Regions from separate parts of the Bradyrhizobium sp. LA6.1 genome, predicted to be linked through region 2. Evidence: predicted binding sites of a transcription regulator. Region 2 holds the regulator's gene; each other region holds the start of a gene.
The links. Region 2 encodes PhoB, which activates phosphate uptake and scavenging genes when phosphate is short. Its sites were predicted from a motif close to TGTCATNNANCTGTCAT; they were not measured.

Region 1 (7,407 bases), on a different contig from region 2:
CGCCGTGGGAGCATTCACGCGTTGATCGGCCCGAACGGGGCGGGCAAGACGACGTGCTTCAATCTTTTGACCAAGTTCCTCAAACCGTCCGCCGGCAAAATTCTGTACAAGGGGCAGGACATCACGGCGATGGCGCCGGCCGACGTGGCGCGCCTGGGACTGGTCCGTTCATTCCAGATCTCGGCGGTGTTTCCGCATCTCACCGCGCTGGAAAACGTCCGCGTCGCGCTTCAGCGCCAGCACGGCAGTTCCTTCGATTTCTGGCGCTCCAAGTCCGTGCTCAACCGCTTCAACGATCGCGCGCGTGAACTGTTGAACGATGTCGGCCTCAGCGAGTTTGCCAATACGCCCGCGGTCGAGATGGCCTACGGCCGCAAGCGCGCGCTCGAGATCGCAACCACGCTCGCGCTCGACCCGGAGATGATGCTGCTGGACGAGCCGATGGCGGGTATGGGCCACGAGGACATCGACAAGATCGCGGCGCTGATCAAGCGCATCTCGGCGAAATATACCATCCTGATGGTCGAGCATAATCTGAGCGTCGTGGCCAATCTCTCCGACATCATCACCGTGCTGACGCGCGGGCAGGTGCTGGCGCAAGGCCATTACAGCGAGCTCACCAAGGACGAGCGCGTCAAGGAAGCCTATCTGGGAGCCGGTCATGCGTGAGACTGCAACCGCGGACGCTCCCGCAAAAGCCGCAACCGGCGGCAACATCCTCCAGGTCCGCAACCTGGAAGCATGGTATGGCGAGTCCCACATCCTGCACGGGATCAATTTCGACGTGAACGCGGGCGAGGTGGTCACGCTGCTCGGCCGCAACGGCGCCGGCAAGACGACCACGCTGAAGTCGATCATGGGCATCATCGGCAAGCGGACCGGCTCGGTGAAGTTCAACAACCAGGACATCATCCGCGCGACCTCCGACAAGATCGCGCGGATGGGCATCGCGTTCTGCCCGGAGGAACGCGGCATTTTCTCCAGTCTCGATGTGCGGGAGAATTTGTTGCTGCCGCCGGTGGTTCGCCCGGGCGGATTGCCGCTCGAGCAGATCTTCGATCTGTTTCCGAACCTGAAGGAACGTCTCAACAGCCAGGGCACCAAGCTCTCCGGCGGTGAGCAGCAGATGCTCGCGATCGCGCGCATCCTGCGCACCGGCGCGAGCTTCCTGATGCTGGACGAGCCGACCGAAGGTCTTGCACCTGTCATTATCCAGCAGATCGGCCACACCATTGCACGGCTCAAGAAGGAGGGTTTTACCATCCTCCTGGTCGAGCAGAACTTCCGGTTCGCATCCACCGTCGCCGACCGCTATTACGTGGTCGAGCACGGCAAGATCATTGACGGATTTTCCAATTCGGAGCTTGCCGCCAACATGGACAAGCTCCACACCTATCTCGGCGTCTAAGACGGCCAAGCGTCAAACGGCCACGAGAAAATTCACGAGGGAAGTAGCATGAAAAAGTCGATTGCGTCGTTTCTGCTCGGCACGGCGTTGGCCGTCACCACGGCTGGCGTAGCCTTTGCGCAGGACAAGACCGTCAAGATCGGCGCGCTGTCCGATCAGTCCGGCCTCTACGCCGACCTCGGCGGTCCCGGCTCGACGCTCGCCGCCCAGATGGCCGTCGAAGATTCCGGCCTTGCGGCGAAGGGCTGGAAGATCGACGTCATCTCCGGCGATCACCAGAACAAGCCCGACATCGGCACCGCGATCGCGCGGCAGTGGTTCGACGTCGAAAAAGTCGACGTCATCGTCGACGTGCCGAACTCCGGCGTGGCGCTCGCCGTCAACAACGTCATCAAGGAAAAGAATGGCGTCTACATCAACTCGGGCGCCGCGACCTCGGACCTCACCAACGCGCAGTGCTCGCCCAACACGGTGCACTGGACCTACGACACCTACATGCTGGCCCACACCACGGGGCAGGCGCTGGTGAAGGCCGGTGGCGACAGCTGGTTCTTCCTGACCGCGGACTACGCCTTCGGTGCGGCGCTCGAGCGCGACACCACGGCCGTGGTCACCGCCAACGGCGGCAAGGTGGTCGGCGGCGTCAAGCATCCGCTCAACACGCCGGACTTCTCCTCGTTCCTGCTGCAGGCGCAGGCGTCCAAGGCCAAGATCATCGGCCTTGCCAATGCCGGCGGCGACACCACCAACTCGATCAAGCAGGCGGCCGAGTTCGGCATCGTCAAGGGCGGACAGAAGCTCGCGGCGCTGCTGCTGTTCCTCACCGACGTCAAGGCGATTGGCCTCGAGACCGCGCAGGGCCTCAACTTCACCGAGACGTTCTATTGGGATATGGACGACAAGACCCGGGCCTTCTCCAAGCGCTTCTCCGACAAGATGAAGAACAACGCGCCGCCCACCATGGTGCAGGCCGGCGTCTATGCGGGCGTGCGTCACTATCTCAAGACGCTGGAAGCGCTCGGCGGCAATCCCCATGACGGCGTCAAGGTCGTCGAGAAGATGAAGTCGTTGCCGACGGAGGACGACCTGTTCGGCAAGGGCGAGATCCAGCCGAACGGCCGCACCATCCACAGCGCCTACCTGTTCGAGGTGAAGAAGCCCTCGGAGTCCAAGGGGCCGTGGGACTTCTACAAGCTGGTCGGCACCGTGCCGGGCGACCAGGCTTTCACGCCGCTGTCCGAGAGCAAGTGCGCGCTCTTGAAGAAGTAAGATAACCGCCCGCAGGCGATCAGGCCTGCGGGCGATTTTCAGGCAACGCCGAAGGGACCGGGTGCGGGATCGATGCAGGCTCTTTACGCTCAGCTACTGGTGGGATTGATCAACGGCTCGTTCTACGCGCTGCTCAGTCTCGGGCTTGCCGTGATCTTCGGCATGCTCAACATCATCAATTTCGCCCATGGCGCGCTCTACATGATGGGCGCGTTCGTTGCCTATTTCCTGCTGAGCCTCGGCGGCATCAACTACTGGTGGGCGCTGCTGATCGCGCCTGTTATCGTCGGCATCTTCGGCATGATCCTGGAACGGACCATGCTGCAATGGCTGACGGGGCTCGACCACCTCTACGGCCTGCTCCTGACCTTCGGCATCGCGCTGATCGTGCAGGGCGTGTTCCAGAACTATTTCGGCTCCTCCGGTCTGCCTTACGCCATTCCGGACCAGCTCAAGGGCGGCATGAATCTCGGCTTCATGTTCCTGCCGATCTATCGCGGCTGGGTCGTCATCTTCTCGCTGGTGGTGTGTATCGCCACCTGGTTCCTGATCGAGAAGACGCGGCTCGGTGCTAACCTGCGCGCCGCCACTGAGAATCCGACGCTGGTGCGCGCTTTCGGCATCAACGTGCCGCGCATGATTACGCTGACCTACGGTCTCGGCGTCGGCCTTGCCGCGCTCGCCGGTGTGCTCTCGGCGCCGATCAACCAGGTGCGGCCGTTGATGGGCGCCGACCTCATCATCGTCGTGTTCGCGGTGGTCGTGATCGGCGGCATGGGATCGATCATGGGCTCCATCATCACCGGCTTTGCGCTCGGTGTGATCGAGGGCCTGACCAAGTATTTCTACCCCGAGGCCTCCAACACCGTCGTGTTCGTGCTGATGGTGCTGGTGCTCTTGGTGAAGCCAACGGGACTGACGGGAAGGGCGGCCTGATATGACAGCCTTGACGGACGACACGCTGCCGGTAACCCCGCGCGCGATGCGTGACGAGATGGTCGTGTTCGTGGTGATGGCGCTGCTGCTGGCGTCGGTGCCCTTCACGGGCGTCTATCCGTTCTTCGTGATGCAGGCGCTGTGCTTTGCGCTGCTTGCCTGCGCCTTCAACCTGCTGATCGGCTATGGCGGCCTGTTGTCGTTCGGCCACGCAATGTTCATGGGCACCGCCGGCTATTGCAGCGCGCACGCGCTGAAAGTGTGGGCGTTGCCGCCGGAGCTCGGCATCCTCGTTGGAATCGTCGCGGCGTTCGGGCTGTCGCTCATCACCGGCTATATCTCGATCCGCCGCCAGGGCATCTATTTCTCGATGATCACGCTGGCGCTGTCGCAGCTCCTGTACTTCATCTACCTCCAGGCGCCGTTCACCCATGGTGAGGACGGCATTCAGGGCATTCCGCAGGGGCGGATGTTCGGCTTGCTCGATCTCTCCAAGCCGACGGTGCTTTATTACGTCGTGCTGGCCGGCTTCCTCGCCGGCTTCCTGCTGATCTACCGCATCATCAACTCGCCGTTCGGTGAAGTGCTGAAGTCGATCCGCGAGAACGAGCCGCGCGCGATCTCGCTCGGCTACCGGACCGACCAATATAAATTCCTGGCTTTCGTCCTGTCCGGCACGCTGGCCGGCTTTGCCGGATCGCTGAAGGTGTTCGTGGCGCAGAATGCCTCGCTCACCGACGTGCACTGGACGATGTCGGGCGAGGTCGTGCTGATGACGCTGGTTGGCGGTCTCGGCACCATCTTCGGCCCCGTGGTTGGTGCCTTCGCGATCATCGCCATGCAGCAATATCTGGCGGGTTTTGGCCAATGGGTGACGGTGATCCAGGGCTCGATCTTCGTGGTCTGCGTGCTCACCTTCCGCCGCGGCGTCATCGGCGAAATCGCTCATTACTTCCGGCGCTCGCTCTAAGTCATTGATATCGCGCCAATTTCATTGGCGCGATAATCCGGTGGATGATCCTGCTTCGCGGGCGTGAGATGACACGCGCGCGGGGTGGAAATGGTCTATGACAGTTTCATGACGGTCCGTTCGGGCCGGGCCATTTCCAACCGGTAGCCTATCCCCATGATGCGATGGTTTCGCGCTTTCCTGCCCAAGGAAGAACGGTTCTTCGACCTGTTCGACCGCCATGCACAGACCGTGATCCAGGGCTCGATCGCACTCCAGGGCATGCTCAATGGGGGCGAGGAGACGCCGGTCTACTGCCAGCGTGTCAACCAGTTCGAGAATGACGCCGACAACATCACCCGTGAGGTGCTGACGGCGGTGCGCCGCACCTTCATCACCCCCTTCGACCGTGGCGACATCAAAAATCTGATCACCTCGATGGACGATGCCATCGACCAGATGCAGCAGACGGCCAAGGCCGTGATGCTGTTCGAGGTCCGCACCTTCGAGCCGCCGATGCGGGAGATTGGCGGGCTCCTGATCGAATGCGCCAATCTCGTGGGGCGCGCGTTGCCGCTGATGCAGTCGATCGGCCCGAACGTCGCGATGCTGACCGCGATCACGGAGGAGCTGGGCAAGCTGGAGGGCCGGGTCGACGATCTCCATGACATCGGGCTGAAGGAGCTGTTCCTCAAGCATCGTGATGGCAGCGCGATGGATTTCATCGTCGGCGTCGAGATCTACGACCATCTCGAAAAGGTGGCCGACCGTTTCGACGACGTCGCGAACGAGATCAACAGCATCGTCATCGAGCAAGTTTAGGGCAGGAGTCGCGCCGTGGATGCTGCGCTCGGACTTCCTGTCCTCGTCGGCTTGATCGCCGTCGCGCTGCTGTTCGACTTCCTGAACGGCCTGCACGACGCCGCCAATTCGATCGCGACCATCGTGTCCACCCGCGTGCTGCGGCCGCAATTCGCGGTGCTCTGGGCGGCATTCTTCAATTTCATCGCCTTCATGGTGTTCGGGCTGCATGTTGCCCAGACCATCGGCACCGGCATCATCGATCCCGCGGTGGTCGACGCCCAGGTGATCTTCGCGGCCCTTGTCGGCGCGATCGTCTGGAACCTGGTGACCTGGGGGCTGGGCATCCCGTCCTCGTCGTCGCATGCGCTGATCGGCGGTCTCGTCGGCGGCGGCATGGCCAAGGCGGGGATCTCGGCTGCGGTGTGGAGCGGACTGTCCAAGGCGGTGCTGGCGATCGTGCTGTCGCCGCTGGTCGGCTTCCTGCTCGCGATGATGCTGGTCGCGATCGTGTCCTGGCTCTCGGTGCGCTCGACGCCGTTCGCGGTCGATCGCGCCTTCCGCATCCTGCAATTCGCCTCCGCCTCGCTCTATTCGCTCGGCCATGGCGGCAATGACGCCCAGAAGACCATGGGCATCATTGCCGTGCTGCTCTATTCGCAAGGGCATCTTGGCGGTGAATTCTCGGTGCCGTTCTGGGTGGTGCTGTCCTGCCAGGCCGCGATGGCGCTGGGCACGCTGATGGGCGGCTGGCGCATCGTCCGCACCATGGGCCTGCGCATCACCAAGCTGACGCCGATGCAGGGCTTTTGCGCCGAAACCGGCGGCGCCGCGACCCTGTTCATGGCGACCTTCCTCGGCGTTCCCGTCTCGACCACCCACACCATTACTGGCGCGATCGTCGGCGTCGGCGCGGCCCGCCGCGTCTCGGCGGTACGCTGGAACGTCGCGAGCTCGATCGTCTATGCCTGGGTGATCACGATCCCGGCCTCGGCCATTGTCGCGGCGCTGACCTGGTGGGCGGTCCAGCTCTTCAAGTAACGAGCTTGAGCCCGACGATTCCTGCGACGATCAGCCCGATGCTGGCGAGGCGAAGCGCGGTGGCAGGCTCGCCGAACAGGACGATGCCGAGCGCCGCAGTGCCGACCGCGCCGATCCCCGTCCAGACCGCATAGGCGGTTCCAATCGGCAGTGATTTGAGGGCGAGGCCGAGCAGGATGATGCTGCCGGCCATCGCCGCGAGCGTGAGGACGGACGGAACGAGCTTGGAAAAGCCTTCGGTGTATTTGAGCCCGATCGCCCAGCCGATTTCCAGCAGGCCGGCGACGAACAGGATGCTCCAGGCCATGACGACCCTCCACTCAAGGCAGGGTCGTCCCCGCGGCTGATATGCTGATGGGCGGGGAGGCCGTCCTCCCCGGGAGCGAATATGGGGCTGGCCGAAGGGCTCCGCAATCACCACATGAGGCTTGATCAGGCCCATTTTCCCTGCCAAACGCTCCCGCAATGTCCGACATCGCCATATCAGCCGACTCGCCGGCCCGTTCCCCGCTTGCCACCGAAGTAGCGCGGCGGCGCACCTTCGCGATCATCTCCCACCCGGACGCGGGCAAGACCACGCTGACCGAGAAGCTGCTGCTGTTCGGCGGCGCCATCAATCTCGCCGGCCAGGTCAAGGCCAAGGGCGAGCGGCGCAACACCCGTTCGGACTGGATGAAGATCGAGCGCGAGCGCGGCATCTCGGTCGTGACCTCGGTCATGACTTTCGAGTTCGAGGGTCTCGTGTTCAATCTGCTGGACACGCCGGGCCATGAGGACTTTTCGGAGGACACCTACCGCACGCTCACGGCCGTCGACTCCGCTGTCATGGTGATCGACGCCGCCAAGGGCATCGAGGCGCGCACCCGAAAGCTGTTCGAGGTCTGCCGCCTGCGCGACATTCCGATCATCACCTTCATCAACAAGATGGACCGCGAGAGCCGCGACGTCTTCGAGCTGCTCGACGAGATCGAGAAGACGCTGGCGCTCGACACCACGCCGATGA
Region 2 (7,407 bases):
TAAGCGCTCTTGTCCCGGACTGGGCGCCGGGATCTCACAAGACCTCCGCTCCGGATCGGCCTCGCGCCGCATCCGGAGCGCAAGACCAACAACAAGACCGACAACAAGCGTATATCAAACGGGCACAGGGGATCGGCGTGGCAGAGATGGCCGTTCAGAGCGATGTAATCGACGACGCCGGACCGTATGACCGCGCCAAGGCCTTGGGCGCCTTCAAGCTCGGCGACCTCACCTTCTACTGGATCACGCGGCTGTCCGCGATCTCGGTGCTCCTCATCCTCGGTGGCATCATCATCTCGCTGATCGTCGGCGCGTTCCCGGCGATGAAGGAATACGGCTTCGCCTTCCTGTGGACGCAGCGCTGGGCGCCGTCGGCAGATCCGCCCGTGCTCGGCGCGCTCGGCCCGATCTACGGCACGCTCATCACCTCCTTCATCGCGATGGCGATCGCCATTCCGGTCGGTCTCGGCATTGCGATCTTTCTGACCGAGCTCTGCCCGCAATGGGCGCGCCGCCCGATCGGCATGGCGATCGAGCTGCTCGCCGGCATTCCCTCGATCATCTACGGCATGTGGGGCTTCTTCGTGCTCGGCCCGTTCCTGGCCAACACGTTCCAGCCCTTCATGATCAAGATCTTCGACGGCGTCCCCGTGCTGGGCGCGATCTTCGCAGGCCCGCCGTCCTATCTCAGCCTGTTCAACGCGGCGCTGATCCTCGCCATCATGGTGCTGCCCTTCATCACCTCGATCTCGGTCGACGTGTTCAAGACGGTCCCGCCGGTGCTCAAGGAAGCCGCCTACGGCGTCGGCTGCACCACCTGGGAAGTCGTGCGCAGCGTGGTGATCCCCTACACCCGCGTCGGCGTCATCGGCGGTGTCATGCTGGCGCTCGGCCGCGCGCTCGGCGAGACCATGGCGGTGACCTTCATCATCGGCAACTCGTTCCGCATCTCGTCGTCGATCTTTGCCCCGGGCACCACGATCTCGGCGGCGATCGCATCGGAGTTCGCCGAGAGCGACGGCCTGCACCAGTCCGGCCTGATCCTGCTCGGCCTGCTGCTGTTCGTGCTGACATTCTTCGTGCTCGCGGCTGCACGGTTGATGCTGATGCGTCTTGAAAAGAAGGCGGGGAAGTAACATGAACCCGATCTACGCACGCCGCCGCCGCATGGACATCGTCATCCGTGTGCTCTGCCTGGCTGCCGCTGCCTTCGGCGTCACATGGCTCGCGCTGATCCTGATGACGCTGCTCTACAACGGCATTGCCGGCCTGAACCTGGAGCTCTTCGTTGCGGACACGCCGCCTCCGGGCTCGACCGAGGGCGGCCTGCGCAACGCCATCGTGGGTTCGATCATCATGACCGTGCTCGGCGTCGGCATCGGCGCGCCGCTCGGTCTGTTCGCCGGCACCTATCTCGCCGAGTACGGCCGCAACGACCGCCTGACCTCGGTGATCCGCTTCATCAACGACATCCTGCTCTCGGCGCCCTCGATCATCATCGGCCTGTTCATCTATGGTGCGGTGGTGGTGCCGATGCGCGGCTTCTCGGCGATTGCCGGCTGCCTCGCGCTTGCGGTGATCGTCATCCCGGTGGTGCTGCGCACGACCGAGGACATGCTGCTGCTGGTGCCGAACGCACTGCGTGAGGCGGCCTCGGCGCTCGGCCTGCCGCGCTCGCTGGTGATCAAGCGCATCGCCTATCGCGCGGCGCGCTCGGGCCTCATCACCGGCGTGATGCTGGCCACCGCCCGCGTCGCCGGCGAGACCGCGCCGCTGCTCTTCACCGCGCTGTCGAACCAGTTCTTCAGCCTGGGTCTGAACAAGACGATGGCGAACCTGCCGGTCACCATCAATAATTTCGTGCAGAGCCCCTACGCCTACTGGAAGCAGCTCGCCTGGAGCGGCGCGCTGCTCATCACCCTGACCGTTCTTGCCCTGAATATTGGCGCGCGCATTCTGAGCGCCGAGAGGACCGCAAAATGAGTGATCTTTCCGTATCGATGAGCGCGGCCGGTGGTTTGCCCCAGGCGCCGGTGCTGCCCGAAGCTCCGGCCAAGGTGACGGTGCGCAACCTCAATTTCTATTACGGCGAGCACCACGCGCTGAAGAACATCAATCTGGCGCTCGGCACCAACCGCGTCACGGCGTTCATCGGCCCGTCGGGCTGCGGCAAGTCGACCCTGCTGCGCATCTTCAATCGGATGTACGACCTCTATCCGGGCCAGCGCGTCACCGGTCAGCTCATGCTCGACCAGACCAACGTCCTCGACCCCAAGCTGGACCTCAATTTGCTGCGCGCCCGCGTCGGCATGGTGTTCCAGAAGCCGACGCCGTTCCCGATGACGATCTACGAGAACATCGCCTTCGGCATCCGCCTTTACGAGAAGATCTCGAAGTCCGAGATGGACGACCGCGTCGAGAAGGCGCTGCGCGGTGGCGCGCTGTGGAACGAGGTCAAGGACAAGCTCAACGCCTCCGGCCTGTCGCTCTCCGGCGGCCAGCAGCAGCGCCTCTGCATCGCCCGCACGGTCGCGGTGCGGCCCGAGGTGATCTTGTTCGACGAGCCCTGCTCGGCGCTCGACCCGATCTCGACCGCCAAGGTCGAGGAGCTGATCCAGGAGCTGTCCGAGAACTACACGATCGCGATCGTCACCCACAACATGCAGCAGGCGGCGCGCGTCTCCGACAAGACCGCCTTCATGTATCTCGGCGAGCTGATCGAGTTCGACGACACCAGCAAGATCTTCACGTCGCCGACCGACCGGCGCACGCAGGATTACATCACCGGCCGGTTCGGCTGAGGAGACGGAACATGGGTTCTGAACATACCGCAAAGGCCTTCGACACCGACCTCCAGGAGCTCACGCGCCTGGTCGCCGAGATGGGCGGCATCGCCGAGCGCATGATCGTCGATTCCGTCGACGCGCTTATCCGCCGCGACGTCGCGCTCGGCCAGCGCGTCGTGACCATCGACGCCGAGCTCGACGCGCTCCAGAAGAAGATCGAGGAGCGCGCCGTTCTCACCATCGCGCGCCGCCAGCCGATGGCGGTGGATCTGCGCGAGATCGTCGGCGCCATGCGCGTCGCGACCGATCTCGAGCGGATCGGCGACCTCGCCAAGAACATGGGCAAGCGCGTCGCGGCGCTGGAGACGGATTTCCATCCGCTCAAGCTGTTCCGCGGTCTGGAGCACATGACCGACCTCGTGCAGCAACAAGTCAAGTCGGTGCTGGATGCCTATGCCGCGCACGATCTGCCGGCGGCGATGGCGGTGTGGAAGGGCGACGAGGAAGTCGACGCCATCTGCACCTCGCTGTTCCGCGAGCTCCTCACCTACATGATGGAGGATCCGCGCAACATCTCGTTCTGCATCCATCTGATGTTCTGCGCCAAGAACATCGAGCGCATCGGTGACCACGCCACCAACATCGCCGAGACCGTGTTCTACATGATCGAGGGCCAGGCGATCACCGACAAGCGGCCGAAGGGCGACATGACGACCTTCGCCACGACGGTCCCGAACACTTAAGGAGCGACGAACACCATGGGCGCACGCATTATGGTGGTTGAGGACGAGGAAGCTCTCACCGAGCTTCTCCGCTACAACCTCGAAGGCGACGGCTATGACGTCGAGACGGTGATGCGCGGCGACGACGCCGACACCCGCCTCAAGGAGCACATCCCCGATTTGATCGTGCTCGACTGGATGCTGCCGGGCCTCTCCGGCATCGAGCTGTGCCGGCGGCTGCGCACCCGGCCCGAGACCAAGCAGCTCCCGATCATCATGCTCACCGCGCGCGGCGAGGAGAGCGAGCGGGTGCGGGGCCTTGCGACCGGCGCCGACGACTACATCGTCAAGCCGTTCTCGGTCCCGGAGCTGCTGGCACGCGTGAAGGGCCTGCTCAGGCGCGCCAGCCCGGAGCGGCTTGCCACGGTGCTCGCCTATGGCGACATCGAGCTTGACCGCGACAAGCGTCGCGTGGCGCGTTCGGGCCGGCCGATCGATCTCGGTCCGACCGAATATCGTCTGCTGGAGTTCTTCCTGGAGCATCCCGGCCGCGTGTTCTCGCGCGAGCAGCTGCTCGACAGCGTCTGGGGCCGCGACATCTACATCGACGAGCGCACCGTCGACGTCCATATCGGCCGCCTGCGCAAGCTGCTCAATCTCGGCCGCGAGCAGGACCCGATCCGCACCGTCCGCGGCGCGGGCTACGCACTGGACGATCGTTTTGCGAAGGCGGAGCAGGCGTAAGGGGTTGCTGTGGCAGACGTGATTTAGCGGGCTGCCACCGCATCCTCGATGTCGTCCCTGTGAACTCAGGGGACCCATAACCACAGGGAGTGGTTTGGCGACGACTCGGAGTGATCATCCCGCGCAATAACTACGCGCCGGGATTATGGGTCCCTGCGTTCGCAGGGACGACACCGAGTGAGTTGAGCCGTCATCGCGTGACGGCGCCGTCTTCGTAGTCAGCTAATCCGATACCTCAGCGCGGACCCGGCTTCACCGGCGCGCGCCGGCGATCGGCCGCGGGCTGATACGCCACGCGCGAGTGCTGGGCGCAGTAGGGCAGGCCGGAGAGCGCCTTGCCGCCGCAGAAGAAGAAATCCGGGCTCGAGGGATCGCCGACCGGCCAGTGGCAGGTCGCCTCGTTCAGCTCCAGCAGCGACAGCCGCTGGCTCATCGGCACGACGTTGTCGTAGGTGACCGGTTCGGCCTCGACCTCGACTTCGAAGGCCTGCGCCAGCGCGGTGTTGCCGCGCGCGATCGGGCGTGTCACCCGCATCATGTGCTGGGCGGGGCGCGCCTTGCGCGGCCGCGGCGCTGCCGATGAAGGGCTCTTGGCGCGGCCCGACAGGCCGAGCCGGTGCACTTTGCCGATTACGGCATTGCGGGTCACATTGCCGAGTTCAGCGGCGATCTGGCTGGCCGAAAGCCCGGCCTCCCAGAGCTTTTTCAGCTGCTCGACGCGATCATCCGACCAGGTCAAAACGGTCATTGCACCCTTTCCTTCGCCGGCGCCTGCCATCCTGGCGGCCGCACGGCGAATGCCTAAGCTTCGAAAAACCCGTGCCGCCAGAATCCCTTAAGGCTCGCCGGGCGCACCAGATGCGCCCGAACGCTTACGCCGGTACATGAGGACTTAGAGGATCAGAACTGCTGCACGAGATGTCGTATCTGACAAGCCAAACGCTACAATATGGCGTGACTCACGCGCAAGAGTCCGCCGACTCGCTTCCACATGTTCCGTGGCGGAAATACGCAAAATCGCCACCGCAAGACTACGGATTCTGCGTTTCGCGAGGCTTTCCGGGCGGCATTGACACCGGTTTCACCAGGCATAAGATAGTCACACGTGCCGCCCTTAAAAGGCGGCACGTTTCGTTTTCCGGGCCGGTCAATGGTGCGTTGCGCAATGCACGCTCACACCGTCCGCAACATTCAAGTGATCGTCATGACTAACAGCGCAGCGCCGCATTTGCTCCCCGTTTTTGCCAGGTCCGACCTCGGTTTCGAGCGCGGTGAAGGCTGCTGGCTGATTGCGACCAATGGCGATCGCTATCTCGATTTCACCTCGGGCGTGGCGGTGAATGCGCTCGGCCATGCTCATCCTGCGTTGGTCAAGGCGTTGCAGGAGCAGGCCACCAAACTCTGGCACATGTCGAACCTGTTCCAGAGCCCGGACGGCGAGAAGCTCGCCGCGCGTCTGTGCAACGAAAGCTTCGCGGACTTCGTGTTCTTCTGCAATTCCGGCGCCGAAGCGCTGGAAGGTGTGATCAAGCTCGTCCGCCATCATCACTTCTCCAAGGGTCATCCGGAACGTTACCGCATCATCACCTTCGAAGGCGCCTTCCACGGCCGCACGCTGGCAACGCTCGCCGCGACCGGTTCGGCAAAATATCTCGAAGGGTTTGGCCCGCCGATGGACGGCTTCGACCAGGTCCCGCATGGCGATATCGAAGCCGTCAAGAAGGCGATCGGTCCGCAGACCGCCGGCATCCTGATCGAGCCGATCCAGGGCGAGGGTGGCGTGCGTTCGGCAACGCCCGCCTTCCTGAGGGCGTTGCGCCAGCTCTGCGACGAGAAGGGCCTGCTGCTCGCGTTCGACGAGGTGCAGACCGGCATGGGCCGCACCGGCGATCTGTTCGCGCATCGCCGCACCGGCGTCACGCCTGACGTGATGTCGCTGGCCAAGGCGCTCGGTGGCGGCTTCCCGATCGGCGCGGTGCTGGCGACCGCGGATGCGGCTGCCGGCATGGGGCCCGGCTCGCACGGCTCGACCTTCGGCGGCAATCCGCTCGCGATCTCAGCTGCCAACGCCGTGCTCGACGTCATGCTCAAGCCCGGCTTCTTCGACCACGTGCAGAAGATGTCGCTGCTGCTCAAGCAGAAGCTCGCCTCCGTGATCGATCGTTATCCCGACATCGTCAGCGAAGTGCGCGGCGAAGGCCTTCTGATCGGCATCAAGGCCGTGGTGCCGTCAGGCGATCTCGGCGCGGCGTTGCGCAACGAAAAATTGCTCACGGTCGGCGCCGGCGACAATGTCGTGCGCTTCCTGCCGCCCTTGATCGTCACCGAAGCCGAGATCGAGGACAGCGTCGGGCGGCTCGAGCGCGCCTGCGCCGCGATCTCGTCCAGTCAGACCAAGCGGGCGGCAAGCTGATGAGCAAGTCCCCGAAGCACTTTCTGGATATCAACGAGCTCCCGTTGTCGGAGCTCAAGAGCATGCTCGCGGCCTCCTCCGCCATGAAGGCGAAGCAGAAAGCGCACCAGCCGGTGAAGCCGCTGGAAGGCAAGACGCTGGCGATGATCTTCGAGCGTCCGTCCACGCGCACCCGCGTCTCGTTCGACGTCGCCATGCGCCAGCTCGGTGGCGAGCCCATCATGCTGACCGGCGCCGAGATGCAGCTCGGCCGCGGCGAGACCATCGCCGACACGGCGCGCGTGCTGTCGCGCTATGTCGACGCCATCATGATCCGCATCCTCAATCACGAGGCCCTGCTGGAGCTGGCGGAATATGCGACGGTGCCCGTCATCAACGGCCTGACACGGCGCTCGCACCCTTGCCAGGTGATGGCCGACCTCATGACCTACGAAGAGCATCGCGGCTCGATCGAGGGCAGGACGGTGGCCTGGACCGGCGACGACAACAATGTGCTGGCGTCCTGGGCGCATGCCGCCGAGCGTTTCAAGTTCAAGCTCAATGTCGCGACGCCGCCGGAGCTTGCGCCGAAAAAGGTGATGCGGGACTTCATCAAGGCCACCGGCGCGCCGATCGTGCTCGGCACCGATCCCGAGGCCGCCGTGAAGGGCGCCGACTGCGTCGTCACCGACACCTGGGTGTCGATGGGCGACAAGGAAGGCGAGCACCGTCACAACGTGCTCAAGCCCTATCAGGTCAATTC
Region 3 (7,407 bases), on a different contig from region 2:
GACGTCGCTGAGCGTCTTCGCATCGGCCACGACATCGGCGTCGAACACTTTCAAGTCCGGACACATCGCCCGTGCATTGGCCAGGGGCTGGCCGATGTGCAAGCCGAGGCGCTCGGCGGCTTCGTCCAGCGCATGGATCACCAGCGCATTGTTGTCCTTGATGACGACGATGCTCGGATCATTGGTCTTACCCAGCGCGCCGAAGAACCGCTGAATCCGATCGATGGGCAGGCGTGGCAGCCACAGGCTGAGGATACGTCGACGGTTCAGAGAACTGGCACTCATCACATTTCCATTCCATGATCCACCGGCCGCAGGGGCCATGACGATTGCGCAAGAGCTCGGCATCGAAGCGCGGCGCGCCCCAGGCACTCCATGCCGGGCCCGGCGGCGAATGCGCCGCGCGCAGCATCCATCGCGTCTCCGCGGTCGAGGGCAGCGGCTGCGCGGCCATCCGCAACATCAGGCCGGTGACACCGGACGATTGCGCGGCCAGTGTCAGCTTACGGCTCGCCACGAGATCGAACTGCCGCGTCTCACCCCAGAGCTCGAGCACGACGGCGCCAAGCGCGTCGCAGGCGAGCGCATCGGCCGAGGTCCGCAACGCGCTCTCGACATCGGCGGCGCGCACCATCACCACGCGGCGCGGATCGAGACCGATCTCGGCAAGCCCGCTCATCGACAGCGCGCCGGTCTCGAGTTCCGAAAAATCCTGCCGCACCCACAGCAGCGGCCGGCGCCGCGAGACACGCCCCGCAAGCCCCATGACAAAACCCGTCGCGGCGGTTCCCTGCCGGCCCTCGCAAAACACCTCGTGGATCACCGCGCGCGCGAGCCCGCCCTTCAGCGCGCTGTCGACCTCGTCGTGGCCGAGCGCGACGCGATCGTGCTGATGCACGACCTCCGCCGTCTCGATGCGCTCGATCTGGCCGCGCAAGGTCGCAAGCGCGTTCATCCGTGCGCCGCTCATATACGCCGCTCCTTCAGAGGTGATTGCCGAGGTTCTCAAAAATAAGAACCTGCGGCTGGCTCATTTGTTCATGATATGTTCTAATATAAAGCTAACAGCGGCCGGGGAGTCAATCGAATTGGTGCTCATCCGGATTCGTAAGCTGAATCAAAGGGATTCCACGATGGACGTACAACGCAAGCTGGAGATTCTGGCTGATGCCGCCAAATACGATGCGTCGTGCGCCTCCAGCGGCACCGAGAAGCGGGATTCCAGCGACGGCAAGGGCATGGGCTCGACCGCACCGGGCATGGGCATCTGCCATTCCTACGCGCCGGACGGACGCTGCATCTCGCTGCTCAAAGTGCTCCTGACCAACGCCTGCAATTACAACTGCCTTTATTGCGTCAACCGCGCCTCTTCCAACGTGCCGCGTGCCCGCTTCACCATCGACGAAGTGGTCAAGCTCACGCTCGACTTCTACCGGCGCAATTACATCGAGGGCTTGTTTCTCTCCTCCGGCATCATCCGCAGCCCCGACTACACCATGGAGCAGGTGGTCAGCGTCGCGCGCAAACTGCGCGAGGAGCATCACTTTCGCGGCTACATCCATCTCAAGACCATTCCCGAGGCCGACGACGCGCTGATCGCGGAAGCCGGCAAATATGCAGATCGCCTCTCCATCAACATCGAGATGCCTGAGGAGACGAGCCTGCAGCAATACGCACCGGAAAAGGATGTGCGCGCGATCCGCCGCACCATGGGCCGGCTGCGGCTGAAGCTCGACGAGGCTGAGGAAAACCGCAGCACAAAGACGAAGGCGAGGCCGCAGCGCTTCGCGCCCGCCGGACAGAGCACGCAGATGATCGTCGGCGCCGACGCGGCCTCCGATCACACCATTCTCCACACCAGCTCCAATCTCTATGGCTCCTACAGGCTGCGGCGCGTCTATTACTCCGCCTTCAGCCCGATCCCCGATGCCAGCCGCGCTTTGCCTCTGGTACAGCCGCCGCTGCTGCGCGAGCACCGGCTCTACCAGGCCGACTGGCTGATGCGGTTCTACGGTTTCGACGTTGCGGAGATCGTCGATGACAACGCGATGCTGCCGCTCGACATCGATCCGAAGCTCGCCTGGGCGCTGCGCCATCGCGACCGCTTCCCGCTCGACGTCAACCGCGCCAGCCGCGAGGAGCTGTTGCGCGTGCCCGGCTTCGGCACCAAGGCGGTCGAACGCATCATCGCGACCCGGCGCACCACCACGATCCGCCTCTCCGATCTCGCGCGGCTGCACGTGCCCCGCAACAAGGCGCTGCCTTTCATCGTCCTCAGCGATCACCGCCCCGCGCCGCACCGCCTCGACGAGGCGCGGCTGATCGAACGGTTCAAGCCGAAGGCAACACAACTGGGGTTTGGCTTCTGATGCAGTACATCACCCTCGACACCGAAACCGATTTCGACGGCTGGCGCAAAGCCGCGCGGTCGCTCGTGCTGCATCATGTGCCGCCAACCGATGCCACCTGGACCGTACAAGGCGGCGAAGCCGAGCTGTTCGCACCGCCCGCGCCGTCTCCGATATTTGAGGTAAACGACGGCACCTTCAACGTCTCGGCAAAATTCGTCGAGCTCGCCAAGGCCGCGATCCTGCATCGCGACGGCGAGCGCTTTGCGATCCTCTATCGCCTGCTCTGGCGCTTGAAAGACAATCACGATCTCATCGAGGTCGCGACCGATCCCGATGTCGCGCAAGTCACCGCCATGGCAAGAGCAGTCCATCGCGACGAGCACAAGATGCATGCCTTCGTGCGCTTCCGCGAGATCGGACGCGAGCGCGCGGCGCATTACGTCGCCTGGTTCGAGCCGGAGCATCACATCGTCGAGCTTGCCGCGCCGTTCTTTGCCAAGCGCTTCGCCGACATGCCCTGGTCGATCCTGACACCCGATCTGTGTGCGCATTGGGACGGCCACGCGCTCTCGTTCACGTCGGGCGTGAGCAAGAACGAAGCACCCGGCGAAGACCGGTTGGAGGAAACCTGGCGGCGCTACTACGCCAGCATCTTCAATCCGGCGCGGCTGAAGGTGAAGGCAATGCAGACGGAGATGCCGAAGAAATACTGGAGGAACCTGCCCGAGGCGTCGATCATTAAGCCCTTGATCGAGGACGCCGAGCGCATGACCGGCGCCATGATCGCCAATGCCGCAACCGATCCGCACAAGCCCCAGAAGCGGCCGGAGGCTCCGATGCCACGCAAGCTGGCTGCCGACGATCTCGAAGCGCTCCGCGAGGAGGCCGCGCATTGCCGCGCCTGCCCGCTCTACAAGGACGCGACGCAGACCGTGTTCGGCGAGGGCCCGAAAGACGCGACCATCATGCTGGTCGGCGAGCAGCCCGGCGACAAGGAAGACCTCGCCGGCCACCCCTTCGTCGGCCCGGCCGGCCAGATGCTCGACCGTGCGCTTCAGGAAGCCGGCGTCGACCGCAACAAGGTCTACGTCACCAACGCGGTCAAGCACTTCAAATTCGTGCCGCGCGGAAAGATCCGTCTGCACCAGAAGCCGGCGACGCCGGAGATCCGGGCGTGCCGGCAATGGTACGAGCGGGAAGTTTCGGCAATCCAGCCCGAGCTCGTCGTGGCAATGGGCGCCACCGCCGCGCAAAGCGTGTTCGGCAAGATCATCCCGATCGGCAAGACCCGTGGCCGGCTCATAGACCTGCCCGACGGCCGCAAGGCGCTGGTGACGGTGCACCCGTCCTATCTGCTCCGACTGCCCGATCCGGAAGCCAAAGTGCTGGAATATCAGCGCTTTGTCGAAGACCTGAAGATTGCCGCCGGCTTGCAGAAGAAAGCCGCACGCGCCGCCTAAATACTGGCAAATACTGGAGGGAAAGCGACTTTACGACGCAGCTGTCATCCAGCCTTCAAATCCATCGCGGACAATAGCCCTTCAAATTAGTTAAGGGGCGTCCAAAAATGACAGATGTTGCATTCGACCGTGCGGTAGGCGATCCGACGCCTGTCCAGCCGGCTTCCAGGCCAAATCTCGACAAGGGTTTTAACCCGCTCACGATGATCCTGTTCTTCGGCATCCTTGCCGCAGGCCTGCTGTTCGTTGCCTACAGCATCTATGTCGACGTCAACGCGACCGGCACGAAGGTGACGACCTTCCTGCCCTACATCCTCTTGTTCGTCGCGCTGCTGATCGCGCTCGGCTTCGAATTCGTCAACGGCTTCCACGACACCGCCAACGCGGTGGCGACCGTGATCTACACCCATTCGCTGCCGGCTGAATTCGCGGTGATGTGGTCGGGCTTCTTCAACTTCCTCGGCGTGCTGCTGTCCTCCGGCGCGGTCGCGTTCGGCATCGTCTCGCTGCTGCCGGTCGAGCTGATCCTCCAGGTCGGCTCCAGCGCCGGCTTCGCCATGGTGTTCGCACTCTTGATCGCCGCGATCATCTGGAACCTCGGTACCTGGTATTTCGGCCTGCCCGCCTCCTCCTCGCACACGCTGATCGGCTCGATCATCGGCGTCGGCATCGCCAATGCCGTCATGCGCGGCCGCGACGGCACCTCGGGCGTCGACTGGAGCAAGGCCACCGAGATCGGCTACGCGCTGCTGCTGTCGCCGCTGTTCGGTTTCATCTGCGCCGCCGTGCTGCTGCTGCTGCTCAAGTTCATCGTGCGCAACCCTGCGCTCTATGCCGCGCCCGAAGGCAACAAGGCGCCGCCGCTGTGGATCCGCGGCCTGCTGATCGCAACCTGCACCGGCGTCAGCTTCGCCCACGGCTCGAACGACGGCCAGAAGGGCATGGGCCTGATCATGCTGATCCTGATCGGCACCGTGCCGACCGCTTACGCGCTTAACCGCGCGCTGCCGGAGAGCCAGGTCGCCCAGTTCCAGAAGGTCTCGGACGCAGCCTCCAAGGTGATCGCGGCCAAGGGCGCCGGTCACTCGATCATCGGCGATCCCCGTCCTGCGGTGACGCAGTACATCACCTCGCACCACATCAGCGAAGGCACCTACCCCTCGCTGTCGGTGCTGGTGAAGGATGTCGGCGACCAGGTCGCGAAGTACGGCTCGCTCAACAAGGTACCGGCGGAAGTGGTCGGCAACACCCGTAACGACATGTACCTGACCTCGGAAGCGATCCGCTTCCTGATGAAGGACAAGGAAAACGACCTCAACAAGGAAGAGGTCGCGACCTTGAACGCCTACAAGGGCGGCCTCGATAGCGCCACGAAGTTCATCCCGACCTGGGTGAAGGTCGCCGTCGCCATCGCGCTCGGCCTCGGCACCATGGTCGGCTGGAAGCGCATCGTCGTCACCGTCGGTGAGAAGATCGGCAAGACCCATCTCACCTACGCACAGGGCGCCTCCGCCGAGCTGGTCGCCGCCGCCACGATCGGCGCCGCCGACGTGTTCGGCCTGCCGGTCTCGACCACCCACGTGCTGTCGTCCGGCGTCGCCGGCACCATGGCCGCGAACGGCTCGGGCCTGCAGATGGCGACCATCCGCAACCTGCTGATGGCCTGGGTGCTGACGCTGCCCTGCGCGATCGCGCTGTCGGCCACGCTGTATGTGATCTTCTCGCAGATTTTCTGAGCCGATCATTCCGCAAAGACAAAGGGCCCGTGCGATGCACGGGCCCTCTTCGTTTGTGCTTCGGTTCGGCGTTAAGACGCCGCGAGCGACTCCTCGACCAGCTTGACCCAATAGGACGTACCGAACACGATCGCCTCGTCGTTGAAATTGTAGGCGGGGTGATGCAGACCGGCGCTGTCGCCGTTGCCGCAGAAGATGAACGCGCCGGGCCGCGCTTCCAGCATGTAGGCGAAATCCTCGCCGCCCATCAGCGGCGGCATCTCGTGCACATTGGCCTCGCCGGCAACGTTCCTGGCGATGCGCCGCGCCACCTCGGTCTCCGCGGCGTGGTTGTTCACGACAGGGTAGTTGCGCTTGTAGTGCAGGTCGATCTTGGCACCGGTGATCTGCGCCACGCCCGCCACCACTTCGTGCACGCGCTTCTCGACCAGCTTGCGCACCTCCGGCGACAACGTGCGGATGGTGCCCCTCAACGTCGCAGTCTGCGGAATGACGTTGCGGGCATTGCCGGCGTGGAATTCGCAGATCGAGATCACGGCCGATTCCAGCGGATCGACGCTGCGGGCGACGATCGACTGCAGCGCGGTGATCACCTGCGCGCCGACCAGCACGGAATCGATGCACTTGTGCGGACGCGCGGCATGGCCGCCGAGGCCCTCGATCATGATGTCGACCTCGTCGGTCGCCGCCATGATCGGGCCCGGCCGGATCGCGAACGAGCCGATCGGGATGCCCGGGCCGTTGTGCATGCCGTAGACCTGCTCGATGCCGAAGCGCTCCATCAGGCCGTCCTTGACCATGGCCGCGCCGCCGGCGCCGCCCTCCTCGGCAGGCTGGAAGATCACCACAGCATCGCCGGCGAAGTTGCGGGTCTCGGCGAGGTAGCGGGCCGCACCGAGCAGCATCGCGGTGTGGCCGTCATGGCCACAGGCGTGCATCTTGCCCGGAGTCTTGGAGGCGTAAGGCAGGTTGGTCTGCTCGTCGACGGGCAGCGCGTCCATGTCGGCACGCATGCCGATCACCTTGAGCCCGTCGCCGGCCGGCTTGCTGCCCTTGATCACGCCGACCACGCCGGTCTGCCCGAGGCCGGTCACAACCTCGTCGCAGCCGAACTCGCGCAGCCGGTCCGCAACGAATGCTGCGGTGCGGTGAACATCGTACAGCAGCTCCGGATGCTGGTGGATGTCCCGGCGCCAGGCCTGAATATCGGGTTGGAGGTCGGCGACGCGGTTCACGATGGGCATGGAGGGTCTCAAGCCTTGTTGGGAATACAGGACTGTCTACCATGCAAGCACCAGTCCACCTAACTCCCGTGGATCGAGGGTCCCCTGTGCTCTCGTCATGGCCGGGCTTGTCACCAGCTTGTCTTGGCCATCCACGTCTGACTATTAGGACGGAAAGCGCGTGGATGCCCGGGACGAGCCTGGGCATGACGCCTGTTTGGGTGGAAGCAGAATGCCGAGGCGGCTCGAAGGTGAGTTTGACTACATTGTCGTCGGGGCCGGGACGGCCGGCTGCATCATTGCCAACCGCCTCTCGGCCGTATCAGGGAATCGCGTCCTCATTCTCGAAGCCGGCGGCGACGACAACTGGATCTGGTTCCACATTCCGGTCGGCTATCTCTTCGCGATCGGCAATCCGCGCTCGGACTGGATGTTCAAGACCGAGGCCGAGCCCGGTCTCAATGGCCGCTCGCTGGCCTATCCCCGCGGCAAGGTGATCGGCGGCTCTTCGGCGATCAACGCCATGATCTCGATGCGCGGACAGGCCGCCGATTACGACCACTGGCGCCAGCTTGGCATGACCGGCTGGGGTTATGACGACGTGCTGCCGCTGTTCAAGAAACTCGAAGATCACTTC
Region 4 (7,407 bases), on a different contig from region 2:
GGTGTCTCCTGCGATTTGCTTGATCGTCTTGCGGTTAGAACTTCATAACAATCCGGCCGACGCGAACGGCAACCTGACGCGACGACCGTTCTGGCGTTTCAAGCAACGACTGGAGCAGATCGGGCGGAGCACGCCGCTTCGCTCCGCAAGCTCGCCCCGAAGGCTCCTGCGGAGGGAATAATCTGTCGCTGCTGAAGAAGTAAGCGGCTTCGCTGATGGCGCGCAAGCCAGCCTCCCAACGTCATTCCGCGCGCAATTTAGGGGATGCGGCGTAGTCTGACCATGTGGCGCGATCGGCCTGGAGCGGATGCATCGTGCGATTTTGCAATGATGCCATCATGCTCCTGTTTTGCCCGACGAGTCAAGTTTACTTCGGTAAAACGTAAGTCATTGATCCGCCGCGCGCCGGCTACTGTGCATGGGGTTGTTTTCGCAGTTTTTGTTTGGAGCAGCCCGCGCGGGGTGCTTTACGCGCTCTCCGTCTCCCGGTGCACGTCGTGCACCACGAGGCCCATGCCTTCGTCCGGCATCTTGATCCAGTCGCGGCGCTTCAGCGTGCGCTTGGTGTCCTCGTAGCCGCTCGTCCAGTGCTCGCGCATCGAGGTGCCCGAGAACTCATGGTCCTTGGCGTCGCCCTCATAGGCCTTCTGCTGGTAGATCAGGTGCAGGATCGCGATCTCCGGCATGCGGCGCAGGCTCGACTTGAGCTGGCGATCCTCGTCGGAGAGTTGCTCGTCCGGGACTTTCGCCAGGGCCTTGTAGAGCAGAACCTTGAGGTTGTGCGTGCGGCGGTAGACGTCGGTGTTGTGGCGCGTGCGCGAGGAATACATGATGTCCTTGTGGCGGGCCATCACGTCCTGGATCGAGCGCGGCAGCACGCCCCGTGCGCTGAACAGGTCGACCTGGAACACCAGCGAGTTGAGCGCATCCTCCTGGTCGAGCAGATGCTGGAGCGGCGTGTTGGAGACGATGCCGCCGTCCCAGAAATGATCGGTGCCGATCCGCACCATCGGCAGCGCCGGGGGCAGGGCGCCGGAGGCCATGATGTGCTCCGGCTCGATCTCGTCATGGGAGTTGTCGAAATAGATGAAGTTGCCCGAGAGCACGTTGACCGCGCCGACCGCGAAACGGACCTTCTTCTCGTTGATGAGGTCGAAGTCGACGAGCTCCAGCAGGCTCTCCTTCAGCGGCATCGTGTCGTAATAGCTGGTGGCGGTGCGCGCGCCGACCGGGCTGAACCAGGGATTGACCTGGTGCGGGGTGAAGAAGCCGGGCTGGCCCATCGCCGACGTCATCCACGCACTGGTGAGATTGCGCCACTGGCGGAAGATGTCGCCGTCGGGCGTGTAATGCCAGATCTTGCGATTGGTGATGCGCTCCCAGAAGATGCGCAGCGCCTCCAGCCGCTTCTCCGGCTTGTTGCCGGCGATGATGGCGGAGTTGATTGCACCGATCGAGACACCGCAGACCCAGTCGGGCTCGATGCCGGCTTCGTGCAGCGCCTGGTAGACGCCGGCCTGGTAGGCGCCGAGCGCGCCGCCACCTTGCAGCACCAGCGCGACGCGGTCGCAGCGTTCGGGGCGCCAGCCCCGTGCGGGAGGCTGATGCGTCTGATGAGCCGGTTGCGACGTGCGGGCGTCCATGGGTGCCTCCTAGCGTGGACCAAACGATTGCGTCCGGCAGTGACGGCGTGATGACAATTTCAGCGCCGATGCGTCGTCTGCATGCAGGCCGACCGCAGCGGGAATGGCGGGAGGTCGTGCGCCTGACGGAAATCCTTCACATCGCAGTCAATGACGGCGGCTAGCAATTTGCGATCCGGGCCTGACGCCGCCGGGCGGGCATCACACACAGGAGATCAGGATGCGCAAGGAAGACGTGCTGAGACTTCCGTCCATGCCGGCGGCGGGGCCGAGCTATCCGGCCGGGCCCTATCGCTTCGTCAACCGCGAATTCCTTGTCATCACCTACGAGACCGATCCGGAGCTGATCCGCGCCGGCCTGCCTGAGCCGCTGGAGCCGATCGACCAGCCGATCGTGCACTACGAATGGATCAAGATGCCGGACTCCTCAGGCTTCGGCAGCTACACCGAATCCGGCCTCGTCATCCCCGCGCGCCTCAACGGCGAGGAGGTCAATTTCGTCTCGCAGATGTATCTGGATGATGATCCGCCGATCGCGGCGGGCCGCGAGATCTGGGGCTTTCCCAAGAAGTACGCCCATCCGAAACTCGAGATCGTCAAGGACACGCTGACTGGCACGCTGGAATATGCCGGTCAGCTCGTCGCCATGGGCACGATGGGCTACAAGCACGAGAGCATGGCCGGCAACGGCGATCGCACCCGTGCGACGCTGTCGAAGACGCAGATCAATCTGAAGATGATCCCGGGCGTCGACGGCCGTCTCGAAGTCTGTCAGCTCGTCGCGATCAACCTCATCGACATCGTGCCGAAGGGCTCCTGGATGGGGCCCGGCCGGCTGCATCTGGTGCCGCATGTCAACGCGCCGGTCGCGGATTTTCCGGTTCGCCGCTGCCTGGGCGCGCACCACTACATCGCCGATCTCACGCTGCCGTTCGGCCGCGTCGTGCACGACTACGTCAAGGAGGCCGAGGCGATGGCCGCGACGGGGCTGGCCGCGGAGTAGGGCGGCCATCATCAAACTGTAACAAAGCCGTAATTGAGTACCCGTGAGAGGTCCGGAAGATGCCGTCAGCCATCTTCCGGAAGCGGGGCATTTGTTGACGGTTGGGGTTGGCCATGGCTGAGCCGGCGAAGCTTGTCAGCGCGATATCGGATTCCGTGCCCGCCATTCCCGGCCTGGTCTGGGCGTTCCGGCTGCACGGCGACGGCAGCGCCGAGGCGCTGCCGATCGACCAGCCGATCGAGTTCAGCCATGACGGCCGGCTCTGGCTGCATTTCAACCTGACCGATGCGCGCGCACGGCCCTGGATCGCGGCGTCACAGCTGCCGCCGCTCGCGCGTGACCTCCTACTGTCCAACGACACTTTCCAGCAGCTTCACGTCATCGACCACTGCGTCTACGGCGTCTTCTCCGATCTCGTGCGCGACATCGACAGCGCGACGGAAGAGACCGCGTTCCTGCGTTTCGCCATGACCGAGCATCTTCTCGTCAGCGGCCGGCATCAGGCGCTGTGCTCGGCCGATGCGACGCGCCGCGTGCTCGAAGGTGGCTACCGCGTCGACAACGTCGCCCATCTCCTGGAAAAGATCGTCGACGAGGTCGCCGACACGCTGGACCGGATGGCGGACAAGCTCGGCCAGGAGATCGACGACATCGAGGAACGGATTTTGGCCGACGACGCCAAGCCGGAGATGCGCCGCAATCTCGGCCGGCTGCGCCGGACCTGCGTCAGGTTGCATCGCCAGCTCACCGGCCTGCGCGTGCTGTTCCACCGCCTCGATCAGAAGAACACCGATCATCTCGCGCCGGCCTTGCGCATCCACGCCGGCAAGCTGGCGCAGCGGCTGGACGGGCTCGATCACGACATCGTCGAGCTTCGCGAACGCAGCCGCCTGCTCGAGGAGGAGGTGCGCTTCAAGAACGAGGAGGAGAGCAACCACCACCTCCACACGCTCTCCATCGTGACCTCGCTGCTGCTGCCGCCGACCTTGATCACCGGCATCTTCGGCATGAACACCAAGGGCCTGCCGCTCACCGATGTCGAGAGCGGATTTCTCTGGGCGGCGCTCCTGATGGCCTCGTCGGTCGGCGCGGCCTATCTGTTCATGCGGCGCACGGGTATCTTTAGGTAGCGTACGCAGCCGGTATCAGCCGTGATCGGGACGTCCCACAGATTTCCGCTGCGAAATGCGGCCGCGATTGTGCTGGTCTCAACGTTGGCGAGCACCGGCGCGCTCGCCGGCGCCAAGGACGAAAGCGCGGCCGCATGGCTGGCGCCAAAATGGTTCAACGAATGGCATGACGGGCTCGCCAACAAGGGGCTGAATTTCGGCGCCACCTATATCGCCGACAACATCGCCAACGTCTCCGGCGGCGTGAAGCGTGGCGCCATCCATTTCGGGCGCCTCGATCTCTCGGTCGATGCCGATCTCGACAAGCTCGTCGGCTGGACCGGCGGCCGCTTCTACGCCAATGCGTTCGTGATCTACGGCCAGGGGCTCTCCCGCAACTACGTGATGAACCTCGCCACCATCAGCGAGATCGAGGCATTGCCGGACCAGCGGCTCTACAACGCCTATTTCGAGCAGAGCTTCTTCGGCGACCGCCTGAACATCAGGGCCGGCCAGCAGGCCGCCGACGTCGAGTTCTTCGACAGCCAGACCGACGACCTCTTCATCAACGGCACCTTCGGCTGGCCCGCGATCAAGGCAAGCAATCTTCCAGCCGGCGGCCCGGCACCGCCGATCGCGGTGCCCGGTATCCGCATCAAGGCGGCGCTGACCGAGACCATCACCGCGTTCGGTGCGGTGTTCAACGGCGATCCGTCAGGTCCGGGCGATCAGGATCCGCAGCTGCGCGACCATCATGGCCTGGCGTTCCGCGTCAACGATCCGCCGTGGGTGATCGGGCAGGTCCGATTCAACTACGACATCGATATCGGCGGCCGGCCGCTCGCCGGCAATTTCACGCCGGGCGCCTGGAAGCATTACGGCTCGTTCGACAGCCAGCGTTTTACGGCCGAGGGGCTCTCGATCGCCGATCCCGGCGGAAGCGGTGTACCTGCAAAACTTCGCGGCAATTACGGTGTCTTCGCCGTGATCGAGCAGGTGCTCTATCGCCCGCCGGAGGTGAAGGACAACACCACGTCAGCCTCGATCCCGGGCGTCACCGCGTTCGGCCGCATCGCCTACAGCCCGCCGGACCGCAATCTGATCGACCTTTATGTGGACGGCGGCATCGGCTTCGTCGGCTTCACGCCAGGCCGTCCGCTCGATCGCTTCGGCGTGGCGATGGCCTATATGCGGATTTCGAACACCGCGCGCAATCTTGACATTGATACGCAGGCTTTCACCGGCATCCAGAGTCCGGTGCGCAGCAACGAGACGCTGATCGAGATGATCTACGAGGCGCATATCAAGCCGGGCTGGCTGATCGCGCCTTACTTCCAATACGTGTTCCGCCCCTCCGGCGGCATCCCCAATCCGAACGATCCGACCGGTGTTTCGCGGATCGGTGACGCCGCAGTCTTCGGCGTCACCACCACGATCAGGTACTAGGCCATCGCCGGCTTCGGCTCGGCCTTCGGTTGCCGCGACAGCGCCAGCACGATCAGCGAGGCGAACACGCAGAGCGCGCCGGCGATGAAGAACGCGGGCAGGTAGCTCTCATAGACCGTCCGCGAGAAACCGGCGCCGAACGCCGCTGTGCCTGCGCCGAGCTGATGGCCGGCGAAGATCCAGCCGAACACCAGATTGGCGCGCTCGGGCCCGAACTTCTGCGCGGTGAGCCGCACTGTCGGCGGCACCGTGGCGATCCAGTCGAGGCCGTAGAACATCGCGAAGATCGACAGCCCGTAGAACGAGAAATCGCTGAAGGGCAGGAAGATCAGCGAGAGCCCGCGCAGGCCGTAGTACCAGAACAGGAGGTAGCGGTTGTCGTAGCGGTCCGACAGCCAGCCCGACATGATGGTGCCGAAGAAGTCGAAGATACCCATCGCGGCGAGCAGGCCTGCCGCCTGTACCTGCGGGATGCCGAAATCGAGGCACATCGGGATCAGGTGCACCTGGACGAGGCCGTTGGTCGAGGCGCCGCAGACGAAGAAGGTCGCGAAGAGAATCCAGAACGCGCGCGACTTCGAGGCGTCGCGCAGTGTGCCGAGCGCCACGCCGGTGATCGAACCATGGCTGACCGGCGGGGCCGGCAGGGGCTCGGTGCCTTCGTCGCCGAACGGGCGAAGGCCCACATCGCTCGGCCGGTCGCGCATGGCGAGGAGAACCGCCACGGCGGAGACGCCGAGCGCGATGCAGACGAAGCCGAGCGCGAGCCGCCAGCCGTAACGTTCGGTCAGGCTTGCGAGCAGCGGCAGGAATACGAGCTGGCCGGTGGCGACGCTCGCGGTCATGATGCCGACGACGAGGCCGCGCCGCGCGGCGAACCAGCGCGTCGCTATGGTGGCGCCCAGCACCAGCGCGGTCATGCCGGTGCCGATGCCGATCACGACGCCCCACAGCAACACGAGCTGCCAGACTTGCGTCATGCCGAGCGAAGCCACCAGCGCCGAGACGACGATGAGCTGGGCGGTCAGCGTGACGTTGCGCAGGCCGTAGCGGTTGAGCAGGGCGGCCGCGAACGGCGCCATCAGCCCGAACAGGATGAAGCGAATCGACAGCGCGGAGGAAATCTGCGCCGTGCTCCAGCCGAACTCGTGCTGAAGCGGGACGATGAAGACGCCGGGCGCGCCGACCGTGCCGGCGCTGATCAGCGCGGTGAGGAAGGTCACGCCGACCATCACCCAGCCGTAGTGGATATTGCGGCGGCCGAGTGTCGCCGCGAGCCAGTTCGAGATCATTGGGCCTCAATGTTTGATGGGCAGGCTTTGAGACACCTGCACGAGCTTGTAGAATGGCACGGGACGCGTCTGTCGAAAATGACAGAGTTCCCTCATTTTCGGACGTATCTAGGTCAGTGCGTCAGACGCTCCACGGCGATGGCCGTGGCTTCACCGCCGCCAATGCAGAGTGCCGCAACGCCGCGCTTGAGGTTTTGCGCCTCGAGCGCGTGCAGCAGCGTCACAATCAGCCGCGCGCCGGTGGCACCGATGGGATGGCCAAGCGCGCAGGCGCCGCCGTTGATGTTCAGCTTCTCGCGCGGGATGCCGAGGTCGCGCTGCGCCGCCATCGCCACCACGGCGAAGGCCTCGTTGATCTCGAACAGGTCGACATCGCCGGCGCTCCAGCCGACCTTGTCGAGCAGCTTGCGGATCGCCGGGATCGGAGCCGTCGTGAACCATTGCGGCTCCTGGCTGTGGGTGGCGTGGCCCTTGATCTCGGCGATTGCCGGCAGGCCGTTGCGATCAGCCAGCGAGCGCTTCGTCAGCACCAGCGCCGCGGCGCCGTCGGCATTGGCGGAGGAGGCGGCCGGCGTGATGGTGCCGTTGGCGCGGAACGCCGGCTTCAATCCGGGGATTTTCGCAGGATCGACCTTCAGCGGATGCTCGTCATTGGCGACGATGCGCGGGCCGGCTTTCTCGGTGAGCGTGATCGGCGCGATCTCGGCCTTGAACGCGCCGCCCTCGACCGCCTTGCGCGCGCGGCTCAGCGTCTCCATCGCGTAGGCATCCTGGTCCTTGCGGGTGAACTGATAGGCTTCCGCGGTGGCCTCGCCGAAATCGCCCATGGAACGGCCGGTCTCGTAGGCATCCTCCAGCCCGTCCATCATCATGTGGTCGATGATGCGGTCGTGCCCGGCGCGGTAGCCGCCGCG

Region 1: the regulator PhoB is predicted to act here: its motif matches at 4,681-4,697, upstream of ABIB99_RS34280 (DUF47 domain-containing protein).
Region 3: the regulator PhoB is predicted to act here: its motif matches at 3,854-3,870, upstream of ABIB99_RS02245 (inorganic phosphate transporter).
Region 4: the regulator PhoB is predicted to act here: its motif matches at 1,683-1,699, upstream of ABIB99_RS17165 (acetoacetate decarboxylase).

What each region holds. Positions count from the first base shown of each region.
Region 1 is NZ_JBEPQK010000018.1:156,588-163,994, reverse strand. Features, by position in the region: gene ABIB99_RS34305 (ABC transporter ATP-binding protein) at 1-669, shown strand, start outside; gene ABIB99_RS34300 (ABC transporter ATP-binding protein) at 662-1,408, shown strand; gene ABIB99_RS34295 (ABC transporter substrate-binding protein) at 1,457-2,677, shown strand; gene ABIB99_RS34290 (branched-chain amino acid ABC transporter permease) at 2,750-3,613, shown strand; gene ABIB99_RS34285 (branched-chain amino acid ABC transporter permease) at 3,615-4,583, shown strand; gene ABIB99_RS34280 (DUF47 domain-containing protein) at 4,740-5,384, shown strand; gene ABIB99_RS34275 (inorganic phosphate transporter) at 5,400-6,404, shown strand; gene sugE (quaternary ammonium compound efflux SMR transporter SugE) at 6,397-6,711, opposite strand; gene ABIB99_RS34265 (peptide chain release factor 3) at 6,870-7,407, shown strand, end outside.
Region 2 is NZ_JBEPQK010000021.1:37,499-44,905, reverse strand. Features, by position in the region: gene pstS (phosphate ABC transporter substrate-binding protein PstS) at 1-3, shown strand, start outside; gene pstC (phosphate ABC transporter permease subunit PstC) at 147-1,136, shown strand; gene pstA (phosphate ABC transporter permease PstA) at 1,138-1,983, shown strand; gene pstB (phosphate ABC transporter ATP-binding protein PstB) at 1,980-2,801, shown strand; gene phoU (phosphate signaling complex protein PhoU) at 2,813-3,529, shown strand; gene phoB (phosphate regulon transcriptional regulator PhoB) at 3,545-4,252, shown strand; gene ABIB99_RS36530 (GcrA family cell cycle regulator) at 4,488-5,000, opposite strand; gene ABIB99_RS36525 (aspartate aminotransferase family protein) at 5,457-6,665, shown strand; gene argF (ornithine carbamoyltransferase) at 6,665-7,407, shown strand, end outside.
Region 3 is NZ_JBEPQK010000001.1:500,460-507,866, reverse strand. Features, by position in the region: gene ABIB99_RS02265 (Y-family DNA polymerase) at 1-285, opposite strand, end outside; gene ABIB99_RS02260 (ImuA family protein) at 188-970, opposite strand; gene ABIB99_RS02255 (putative DNA modification/repair radical SAM protein) at 1,134-2,369, shown strand; gene ABIB99_RS02250 (UdgX family uracil-DNA binding protein) at 2,369-3,811, shown strand; gene ABIB99_RS02245 (inorganic phosphate transporter) at 3,919-5,547, shown strand; gene ABIB99_RS02240 (M20 aminoacylase family protein) at 5,619-6,791, opposite strand; gene ABIB99_RS02235 (GMC family oxidoreductase) at 7,003-7,407, shown strand, end outside.
Region 4 is NZ_JBEPQK010000006.1:67,281-74,687, reverse strand. Features, by position in the region: gene ABIB99_RS17170 (patatin-like phospholipase family protein) at 468-1,643, opposite strand; gene ABIB99_RS17165 (acetoacetate decarboxylase) at 1,864-2,646, shown strand; gene ABIB99_RS17160 (transporter) at 2,760-3,776, shown strand; gene ABIB99_RS17155 (carbohydrate porin) at 3,798-5,201, shown strand; gene ABIB99_RS17150 (MFS transporter) at 5,198-6,493, opposite strand; gene ABIB99_RS17145 (acetyl-CoA C-acyltransferase) at 6,607-7,407, opposite strand, start outside.